Natranaeroarchaeum aerophilus: one gene and its partners. The protein of the gene in region 2 binds, or shares a complex with, the protein of the main gene of each other region. Links are inferred from orthologs where the notes say so. Each region holds a gene or a part of one and is shown on either strand. Other genes may lie near its edges. The genes, in order: AArcSt11_RS03910, AArcSt11_RS01785 and AArcSt11_RS14580.

Region 1 (2,968 bases), 390 kb from region 2 along the record:
CCGGGAGAGTCCGGACGAACGGACCTGGACCGGCCACCACGAGGACCACCACGTACTGAACATCTCCGCACAGGCGGCGACCAGTACGATGGCTCGGGAACTCGCCCTCCACGAGCTTTCACATATGCTTCGCCACGAGGAGGGCCACGCCTCACACGTCCAGTCGACCGAGGAGATATTGTTTCTCGCCCTTGCCGGGAAGACGGTCGAGCGACGCACCCTCACTCACTGCTACCAGATCGCTAATCATATGAAGGATATTTACGCCGACGATATCACGCTCTCAGTCGGCCCAGCTGACAAGCTCGTCACCTTCTTCGAGTCAAAACTCGCCGCTGCGCTGGCCGATCAGCCCGCAACCGCCCCACCAGCCCGGGACATGGAGTTCGACGGGCAGCACGAACCGGCTCGACGGCTCACTGCTGCCTCGGATCCCGAAATGACCGTCGTCAACGCCGCCTTCGCGCTCGCCTTGCTGGAGCGTCATAACCTCCTCGCACCGGACCACCGCCTCTACGACCTTGCCGAGGCGGCCACGCGAGACGCGCCCGCCATCGATCTCGACGGGTTCAAACGTCGGTTCAAGCAGCTACAGGACGATCCGGACCCAAGCGACTACCGGAAACATCTCGTCGATGCCACGCGGGCGTACGCGACGGGAACGGAGCAGGCCGCGGACTGAGTCTCGCCAGTAGCAAACGCGAAAAACGAAGAATCGAGAGTAGAGTTACCGTGCGGCGGCAGCGACGCGTTCTTTCTCCTCTTTCTGGCTGACGGCGTACGTGTTGACGTCGTTATCGGCGGCACCGATGAGCTGGCTTGCCAGCGCTTCTTCGACGTCAGTCGTCGTCTTGAACGATGAACCGTAGACGCCCTCCGCGATGAACTTCAGGGACTGATCGACGCGGCGCTGGGGCGCGACGTCGACGGCCTTGGGGACGGAGATGCCACCGTACTTCAGGCGGACGGTCTCCTCGCGCGGTGCGGCGTTCTCGATGGCCTGCACGAGCACCTGGATCGGGTTCTCTTCGGTACGCTCGTGGACGATCTCGAAGGCGTCGCGCGTGATGTTGAGCGCCTGCTGTTTCTTGCCGGTGTTCTCGTCGGTCTGCATCAATCGGTTGATGAGTCGCTCGACGATCGAAATTTCGGACTTCTGGAACTGCTTGCCTGCGTGACGCCCCATCGTGTGGGCGACCGGCGTGACCGTGATGTACCGTTCAGTAGAGGGATCGGAGTAGCTGATTCCCGTGACCTCCCACTCGCCGAACAGCTTTGCGACTGCGCTGTCGTCGTCGGTGCCCGCGGGCTTGTCAGGTTCGGGCTGGTCTTCTGCCGCCATCGTTATCGCACCGGTTTCTCCGCGTTTCCGCGAACGAGTTCGATCATCGAAACGCCGTTGACCTTCTCGACCTTGTAGTTGACACCGGAAAGGTCACCCATCGCACGACCCTTCGCACCGCCGATCCCGGCGATGGTGACTTCGTCGTGTTCGTCGATGAAGGAGATTGCGCCGTCGCCAGGACAGAACGCAGTGACCTGCTTGCCGTTCTTGATCAGCTGGACACGGACGCATTTCCGGATTGCGGAGTTGGGCTGTTTCGCCTCGATGCCCACTTTCTCCAGCACGATACCTCGACCCTGGGGTGCACCCTCCAGCGGGTCGGACTTCTCGCCGAGACCGCGTTCGCGTCGCGCGTACTCCGAGTCGGACCACCGCGCACTCTGGCGGTCCTTCTTGATCTTCCGCGCGGCGTATTTGCCGTTTGCCATAGTACCACCGACTACCTGACGGAGCCACTTAAGCATCCCCTTTCGAAGCCGGAGTTACGGCGTGAGGTGCCTCGACAGGGGTGAATAAAGGAATCTGAAGGCGTTTCGTCGTCGTAGCGGTGTGCGGCGGGCGTGAAAACGAGTCGACTCCGTGCTCAGGTGAGCTGGATATCTTCGATATCGAAATGCCGCTCCGCCAGCAGGCGGGCGGCCTCGATGTTCGCCCCGCCTTCGCCGATGGCGACGCCGGTGTCCTCGTCGGCGACCTCGGCGTATGCCACCAGCCCGTCGTTCTCGCTGATCGTTACGTTGTAGACCGCCGCGGGGGCGAGTGCGTTCGCCACGAACGCCTCGGCGGTCGGGGCGTCTTCGACGAGCTTGACGTCCTTGCCGATTCGGGCTTCCGCCTTCCGAACCGTCTCCCCGCCGGGGCCGATCGCCTGTGCCATGTCGCCGGTCGCCACGAGGATCAGTACGCGCTCGTCCTCGACGACACAGTCTCTGGCTTCCGCGCCGGTCGCGTCCTCGAACGCGACCAGATACTGGCGTGCGGCGTCCGACAGAGTGACTGTCATCAGTCCGAACTCGACTCGGCGTCCGGACCCAGCGATCCCATCCGGAGGTCGACGTCGCCGGTCCCAAGTTTGATCGGCTTGCCGACGATGACGTTCTCGGTAACGCCATCGAGATCGTCGACCTCGCCGTGGATCGCGGCGTCAAGCAGGTGATTGACCGTCACCTCGAACGCCGCACGGGCGAGCACGCTGTCCTTGTTCCCCGAGATCCCGTGACGACCGATCGACTCGATCGTCCCCGGATTCGTCATGATGTCTGCAACCAGCATGAGGTGCCGGACGTTCACGTCATCGAGCCCCTGCTCTTCGAGCGTGTCCATCGTCTCGTTGATGATAGATTCGCGGGCGGCCTCGACGCCGAGCTGTCGGTACACCTCGTGGATGTTGTTGGTTGTGACCCGTGACGAATCGACGCCCTCGATCGCGAGTGTGTCGCCAAAGGCCGACCCCTCGGTGTATAGGACGAACTCCTCGCCGTCCTCGGTCTCTTCTTTGCGGATCACCACACGGGAGATCTCTTCGATCCCCTTGAAGGTGATCTCTCGCAGCTCCTCGACGAGCTGGAGTAGATCACGGTAGCTCGGCTCTTCCGGGCCGAACTTGATGACAGGTCCCTCCTG
Region 2 (3,148 bases):
GCATAAATACTCCCGAGGGGAACGAGAATCCATGAGTACGCCGGAGGCGGCAGTCAGCGAGCTGAGCGAAAAGGGACTCGATGCGCACCCGTCGCCAGGAGGCGGATGGCCGGTGATCGTGAACGTCGACAACGCCGGTGAGGCTGAGATGGCGTTTGGTGACCGCTATCGGATCGTCGACGAGTTCAAAACCTCGGACGGAGTGACGGTGTACTACGATATCGTACCGACAGGCGGCGACTGATCCCGGCGGAGGTCAGTCCGGACGCCCCGACCGCACGTCAGTCACGTAGGTCTGCTCGTGATCGGGGAAGACGTCGCCGATCGCTTCGGAGCCATACTCGTCTGCCAGTAGCGCACGGAGTTCCGCCTCGTAGTCCGAGCGAGGGATTTCCTCACTCGGCCCGACTGTGACGTCGAACGTCGCGTCGACGAGTCGGTCGACCGCGCCCCGTCCGAAGCCCGACAGCGGCGCGATGTAGTCGATCCCGTGACGGTCTTCGAGGCTCTGGGCCTGTGCACGCGACACCGAGGGGACGCGGTCGTCACGGCGGGTCCCGTCGGCGACCGCATCGAAGTCCATCTCGGCGACGGTTTCGAGGGCGTGAACGTGGACGTCCTGAATGGCGTTTCGCGGATAGCCATCCGCGCGCATCTGCTCGACAGCCTCGTGGGCGACTGACTCGTCGAGTTCGACGCGCTCGAAAGAATACGCAAGTGTTTCCGCGGTGTCTCGGGCGTGTTGCCAGTCGTCGGTGACGCCGAAATGGGCGGTGACCAGCGTCAGATCGTAGAACTCGTCGAGCAACAGTGCGGCGAGCGTGGAATCTTTCCCGCCGCTAAAGAGGAGGCCGAGTCGCATCCTACCGCCGCCGGATGTTGAAGCTCTGGGAGTCGGGTTTGAGCTCTTCGAGCAGGTCTTTCATCTGGTCCTCGTCGATCTGTCCCTGCACGCGACCGCTCTGGGCGAGCGCGACGACCTGCCGTTCTACCTTCTCGCCGAAATCGGGCTTGGACATCTTGACGGTGTTGAGCCGCTTGCGCGCGCCATCGGTGAGATGCTGGCGAAGCATCGCCTGTTTCTGGGCGTCGGCCTGTTCCTGTCGCGCCTGCTGGGCCTCCGCAGCGTCGCCCTCGCCCTGCTGTTGTTCTTTGAGCTGTTCCATCTTCTTCTGGCGGATCTCATCGAGCCGGTCCTCGTCGGGGTTGCCACTCATGTCTATCTAGACGATGCTTCGCTGGCGGCAAAATCATTACGGACGCGGTGGTGGAATTGAGAGCCGAACCACTCAACAGTGTAGCGACTACGCGAAAGCAGAGGGGGACAGAACGAAACTACGGGACGCTCAGGCGTACTTTTCGAGTTCGGGGCGATCGAGATCCTCGATCACGGCGTCGGCAGTCTCGGTAAGAAGGCTCTCGCCCTCGGGCGTGACGCGGCGGCCTTCGCCGTCGGCCGTGGTGACGAGGTCCTCGTCTTCGAGCTGCTGGAGGATGGTGCGGATGACGTTCTGGCTCCCGTCGACGCGCTTGTCGGGGGCAACGCGGTAGCGGTTCGAGCCGTTCTTCGAGCCGCCGTACTCGGTGGAGAGCCGCTCGACGCCGACGGGGCCATTGATCGCGACCTTCCGGAGAAGGCTGGCGGCGCGGGTGGCCCAGAAGTCCTCCTGTTCGGGTGGTAGTTCGGCGTCGACGCCGGTCGTGGCGAACTCGGCCCAGTCGGGTTCTTCGATCTCGATCTCCTCGGCGAGCGCCTCGATGAGCGCGTCCGCAGGTACGTCGTACAGCGTTGTCATAGGGATTTCTTCCCTGCCGCGCCATTTAAGACCATCGTATCGTTGCCGTGCTGGCGTTCAGGGGCTCGTTGTGTGGGAATCGAACTCGTCGACACGCCGGTCAGGTCTGTCGAGCTGGCCCGAACGTACCGGTGACCGGTACGTTTGGATCGTTGATACGGGACCTCGTGCGGACCGGGTCGCTTTTTGTATCGCTCACCAAAGGAGCCGACATGGACGAGCGCGCCGCGCTGTCGATGCTCGAAACCGAACTGGAAGCCGCCGGGGACGACGCAGCGGTCGTCGGCGAGCAGGTCATCACGACCGACATGCTTCACGAGCGGTCCGACTTTCCCGATGGCACGAGCCGATACACGGCAGGCTGGCGCGCCGTCGGCGCGTCGCTGTCGGACGTCGCCGCGATGGGGGCAGCGGCCACGGCTGCAGTCGCCGTCTACGCTGCACCCGAGTTCGATCGGACTGAGCTCACCGAGTTCGTCGAGGGGGCCCGGGACGTCTGCGAGCTGGTCGGCGGGGCCTACGTCGGGGGCGACCTCGACAACCACGTCGAGTTCACTGTCGCGACGACCGCGATCGGCCGAACCGACGACCCGGTGCTGCGAAGCGGTGCAGAGCCGGGTGACGTCGTCTGTGTGACGGGAGAATTTGGCCGGAGCGCCGCCGGGCTAGAGCTGTTTCGGGCCGGAGATCGGGAGCGAGGGAACGAACTCTTCCAGTTCACCCCCAGGATAGCCGCAGGAACGGCGCTTGCACCGGACGCTACGGCGATGATGGATTCGAGCGATGGGCTGGCGCGATCGCTCCATCAGCTGGCCGAGGCAAGCGACTGCGGATTCGAGATCGAGTTCGACGCCGTCCCGGTTGCAGACGCCGTCGAGGAAGTAGCGGACAGTGACGACGAGCGCCGAGAAGCAGCCCTCTTTTTCGGCGAGGACTTCGAGCTTGTTTTTACAGTGCCCGAGGACGCCGTCGAAACGGTTGCCGAGCGTTCACCGGTACCGATCACCCGGATCGGTCGAGTTACTGAACAGGACCTGTTGATCGACGGGGAGACACTGCCGGATCGGGGCTACACGCACGGGTGAATCGGTTACTCAGCCGATGACCTCGAACGGGACCGGCGTGAAACAGAGTGCTGCAAGCAGGAACGTGAGCATACCGACAGCCATGCGTTTCGGACCGAGCGACGATTCCGAAAGGGGCTGTGCCGGTCCGACAGCGACGAAAAACAGCGCTATCAGACCCCAGAATAGCCATATGAAAGAACCAGCGAAGCTTACGCCTGCGCCGTAGTAGAGGTATCCGGCAAGCCCGAACAGCGCCCACGGGACCAGGGCGGCCGCCGCTTCCAT
Region 3 (2,927 bases), on a different replicon or contig from region 2:
ACGCCGACGATACCGCCCGCGGGTTCGGAGTCACGGAACTCGACACCAGCGTCGGTCAGTCGCTCGACGACGTCCTCATTGGATGCCGCGCCGAGCACGTCGTACTCCTCGATCAGTTCGCCGGTCGGAACACCACCGAGTGCGTACACCTCGCTCACGCCGAACTCCTCGGCGATGTCGAGGAACGTGTCAGTGAGTTCGTAGTGGCCCTCGTTGCTCTGTGCCTGATGATCGCCCGAGAGGACGAGGAGATCACGACCCTCCGTCTCGACGGCGTGAAACTCCGCACAGGTGAGCTCTGCGACCCCATCATCACCGACCTCGACCTGTGGCGGGAACTGATCCGAATAGACGCGCCGGACCAGCGTCCCGTCAAGCTCGTCGAGCAGATGCTCGGCCGCGAGCTTCCCGACGTGACCGACCCCCGGAAGCCCCTCGATGAGTACCGGATCCTGTAGCTCGGCGCTCTCGACACGCTCGACATCGACTTCGTTCATACCGCTTACTCGCGGGCGCGTCGCTTAAGTGCGCGTCGGTACTCGCCGTGCGGATCCTCCGGGTTAAAGGGCGCGGGTGCGCTGTTTACCGCGCCGGCCCCGCATTCGGGACAGTTCGAAGAAAGGGTGTACACCGGGCGTTCGTGGGCCTCGCGCCACGCCGAACAGATCCGGATGTCCGATTTCATTACTCGTCGTCGGTGCGGCGTTCGCGATGGAACTCGCCGGTGCCGCCGATCCCCTCGATTGCTTCGATACCGCGGTCGGCACTCGTTTCGAGTTCGCTCTCGGCGGTCTTGTAGTTCGGTGCCTGCACCTTGATGCGGTACTCGGGCGAGCCGACGTAGGTCACTTCGAGGTCGACTTCGTCGGGCACCTCACCGTTTCCTTCGGCGGCTTTCAGCGCCTCTTTGATCGAGTCGACGCCGGTCGGGGTCGGACATTCGAGGTCGACGTAGCCGGTGACGTTGACGTAGGGCACCGAGACGTTCTCGCGAGCCGTCTCGACGAGCGCGTCAAGGTCGTCGTCGTCGAGATCGGTTCCTTCGAGCGCCTCGTGACCGTGGATGGCGGCCTCCTCGAAGCCGTCGTAGAGGCTGCCGAACTCCGCGAGGATCCCGTTGGCGACGCGAGTGTAGGTCTCGTCGTCGACGTCCTCGCCGAAGGCGAGCAGCATCCAGTTATCCGCTTTTTGCTCGTTTTTCCACTCCTGAATCTTCTCGGAGCGCTGGTGGTCGTTGACGTCCTTGATCGAGAGGTCGATCTGCTGGGCATCCTCGTCGACATCAAGGACCTTGCAGACGACCGTCTGTCCCTCGCGGACGTGATCGCGGACGTTCTTGATCCAGCCGGAGGCGACCTCGCTGACGTGTGTCAGGCCGCGTTTGTCGTCGTACTCCTTGAGATCGACGAAGACGCCGAAGTCCTCGATCTCGTCGACCTCGCCGACGACGAGCTCGCCGGACTCTGGCCAGCCGCTAAATTTCATCGTCGATCACCTCGACGCTCACTGCGCCTCGGCAGTACGGTTCTCGACGACGTCGAGGACCTCGCCCTCGAACTCCGCCTTTCCACCGGTGGGCGTGGCGAGCGTGACGCCACAGACCGCACACGAGACCTCCGTGGAGGCCTTGCCGAAGACGACCTGTTCGTTCTCGCAATCCGGACACTTGACTTTGTAGAAATTTCCTGCCATCGTAATCACTCCTGGAACGTCAGGCGACCGGCACGCCAGCCCGGACGGAGGTGGGCTTTGCCGCACTCGCCACAGCGGTATTTGAGGTCTGTCTTCTTGGTGGGCTTGTCGCCACCGGGCACCTTCGAGAACTTGCCGTCGTTCCCGATTCCTTTGTTACGCTTTTCCTGTCGGTCGATCCACTTCATGCCGGTCTGGCGACCGGTACGAACCTTCTCGACTTCGTGTTCGTAGTGCTCGTTGCAGTGCGGGCAGTACGTGTTAAATCGGCGTGGCATTTCCATAGATATCGGCCTCTTGGAGTTTCGTTATCCGCGGGCGCTTAAAACCCGTTTGGTTCGGGACGGCTCACCGCTCGGTCTCGAAGCGCTTAATTGACGGTCGTACGAACGGTTCCGTATGAAGCGTCTCATCATTCGCGGGGATCCCGGGATCCGTCGCAACGCCGTCATCGAGCACGATGGCGAGGAACTGACGCTGTTCCAGATCAACCGCAACGGTGACTGGCACGGCCCCGACGAGGTCCAGCTGTGGTGTGTCGCCGGAACCGAAGACGAGCGCGAGAGCTACGACAAACGCGAGTACATCCCACACTTCCTCGACGTCGACAGACTCGACGCCGGTGAGGTCACCGTCATCGAGCGAGCGGGATAGTTCGGCGTCGAAAATTCGAGCCGGTCTAGTCGCTCTGATGGACCGGGCGATCCGCGAGTCCCTTGAGCAGGTACTCCGCCGAAGCGAGGTTCGTCGCCAGGGCCGTGTCGTGAACGTCACAGATCCGTAGCAGCGCTGAGATGTCCGGTTCGTGGGCCTGCGCGCGTAACGGGTCACGCAGGAAGACGATCCCGTCGAGGATACCCTCGGCGACCTCCGCACCGATCATCATGTCCCCGCCGAGCGGTCCGGACTCCTTACGCTCGACATCAAGGTCAGTTTCTTCCATCAATCGCTTGCCGGTCGTCCCTGTCGCGAGGAGGTCGTACTGCTCCAGCAGTTCCTCGTGTTCCTGTGCGAGGTCGATCATATCTGGTTTCTTATCATCGTGTGCGATCAGCGCTACACGTGTCATACACCTACCTCTCACGGGGAGGGGGTTAGTCGTTTTGCTCGGCAGCCGACGCCGCAGGGAGACGAACGATAACGAGACTCCCTGTTTCGGGCCGCTCGGTATACTGGACTGACCCGCCGAACTCGTCGACGATCCACTGTGTCAGTATCAGCCCGATTCCCTTGCC

What was found.
Region 1: AArcSt11_RS01785 (region 2) and AArcSt11_RS03910 share a complex: the UniProt entries of both Methanocaldococcus jannaschii proteins name them as parts of the 30S ribosomal subunit. The link is inferred for Natranaeroarchaeum aerophilus from one-to-one orthologs.
Region 3: AArcSt11_RS01785 (region 2) and AArcSt11_RS14580 share a complex: the UniProt entries of both Methanocaldococcus jannaschii proteins name them as parts of the 30S ribosomal subunit. The link is inferred for Natranaeroarchaeum aerophilus from one-to-one orthologs.

The regions. Positions count from the first base shown.
Region 1 is NZ_JAKRVY010000001.1:760,631-763,598, reverse strand. What follows is about bases 60-2,872. They hold AArcSt11_RS03910 (30S ribosomal protein S12), read right to left. Parts: upstream 1,774-2,872; coding sequence 1,345-1,773; downstream 60-1,344. Other genes in these bases: AArcSt11_RS03900 (DNA-directed RNA polymerase subunit A''), read right to left, coding at 2,348-2,872; AArcSt11_RS03905 (NusA-like transcription termination signal-binding factor), read right to left, coding at 1,929-2,348; AArcSt11_RS03915 (30S ribosomal protein S7), read right to left, coding at 728-1,342; AArcSt11_RS03920 (DUF5781 family protein), read left to right, coding at 60-682. In the rest of the region: more of AArcSt11_RS03920, read left to right, coding at 1-59; more of AArcSt11_RS03900, read right to left, coding at 2,873-2,968. UniProt on the Methanocaldococcus jannaschii protein: With S4 and S5 plays an important role in translational accuracy. Located at the interface of the 30S and 50S subunits.
Region 2 is NZ_JAKRVY010000001.1:373,227-376,374, reverse strand. What follows is about bases 72-3,064. They hold AArcSt11_RS01785 (30S ribosomal protein S19e), read right to left. Parts: upstream 1,797-3,064; coding sequence 1,347-1,796; downstream 72-1,346. Other genes in these bases: AArcSt11_RS01775 (site-2 protease family protein), read right to left, coding at 2,891-3,064; thiL (thiamine-phosphate kinase), read left to right, coding at 2,009-2,881; AArcSt11_RS01790 (DNA-binding protein), read right to left, coding at 864-1,217; AArcSt11_RS01795 (DUF7411 family protein), read right to left, coding at 257-862; AArcSt11_RS01800 (hypothetical protein), read left to right, coding at 72-244. In the rest of the region: more of AArcSt11_RS01800, read left to right, coding at 32-71; more of AArcSt11_RS01775, read right to left, coding at 3,065-3,148. UniProt on the Methanocaldococcus jannaschii protein: May be involved in maturation of the 30S ribosomal subunit.
Region 3 is NZ_JAKRVY010000010.1:12,169-15,095, forward strand. Bases 99-2,870 are described here. They hold AArcSt11_RS14580 (30S ribosomal protein S27e), read right to left. Parts: upstream 1,693-2,870; coding sequence 1,504-1,692; downstream 99-1,503. Other genes in these bases: AArcSt11_RS14565 (proteasome assembly chaperone family protein), read right to left, coding at 99-497; AArcSt11_RS14570 (RNA-protein complex protein Nop10), read right to left, coding at 503-685; AArcSt11_RS14575 (translation initiation factor IF-2 subunit alpha), read right to left, coding at 685-1,485; AArcSt11_RS14585 (50S ribosomal protein L44e), read right to left, coding at 1,698-1,976; AArcSt11_RS14590 (HAH_0734 family protein), read left to right, coding at 2,092-2,346. In the rest of the region: more of AArcSt11_RS14565, read right to left, coding at 1-98; more of AArcSt11_RS14600, read right to left, coding at 2,871-2,927.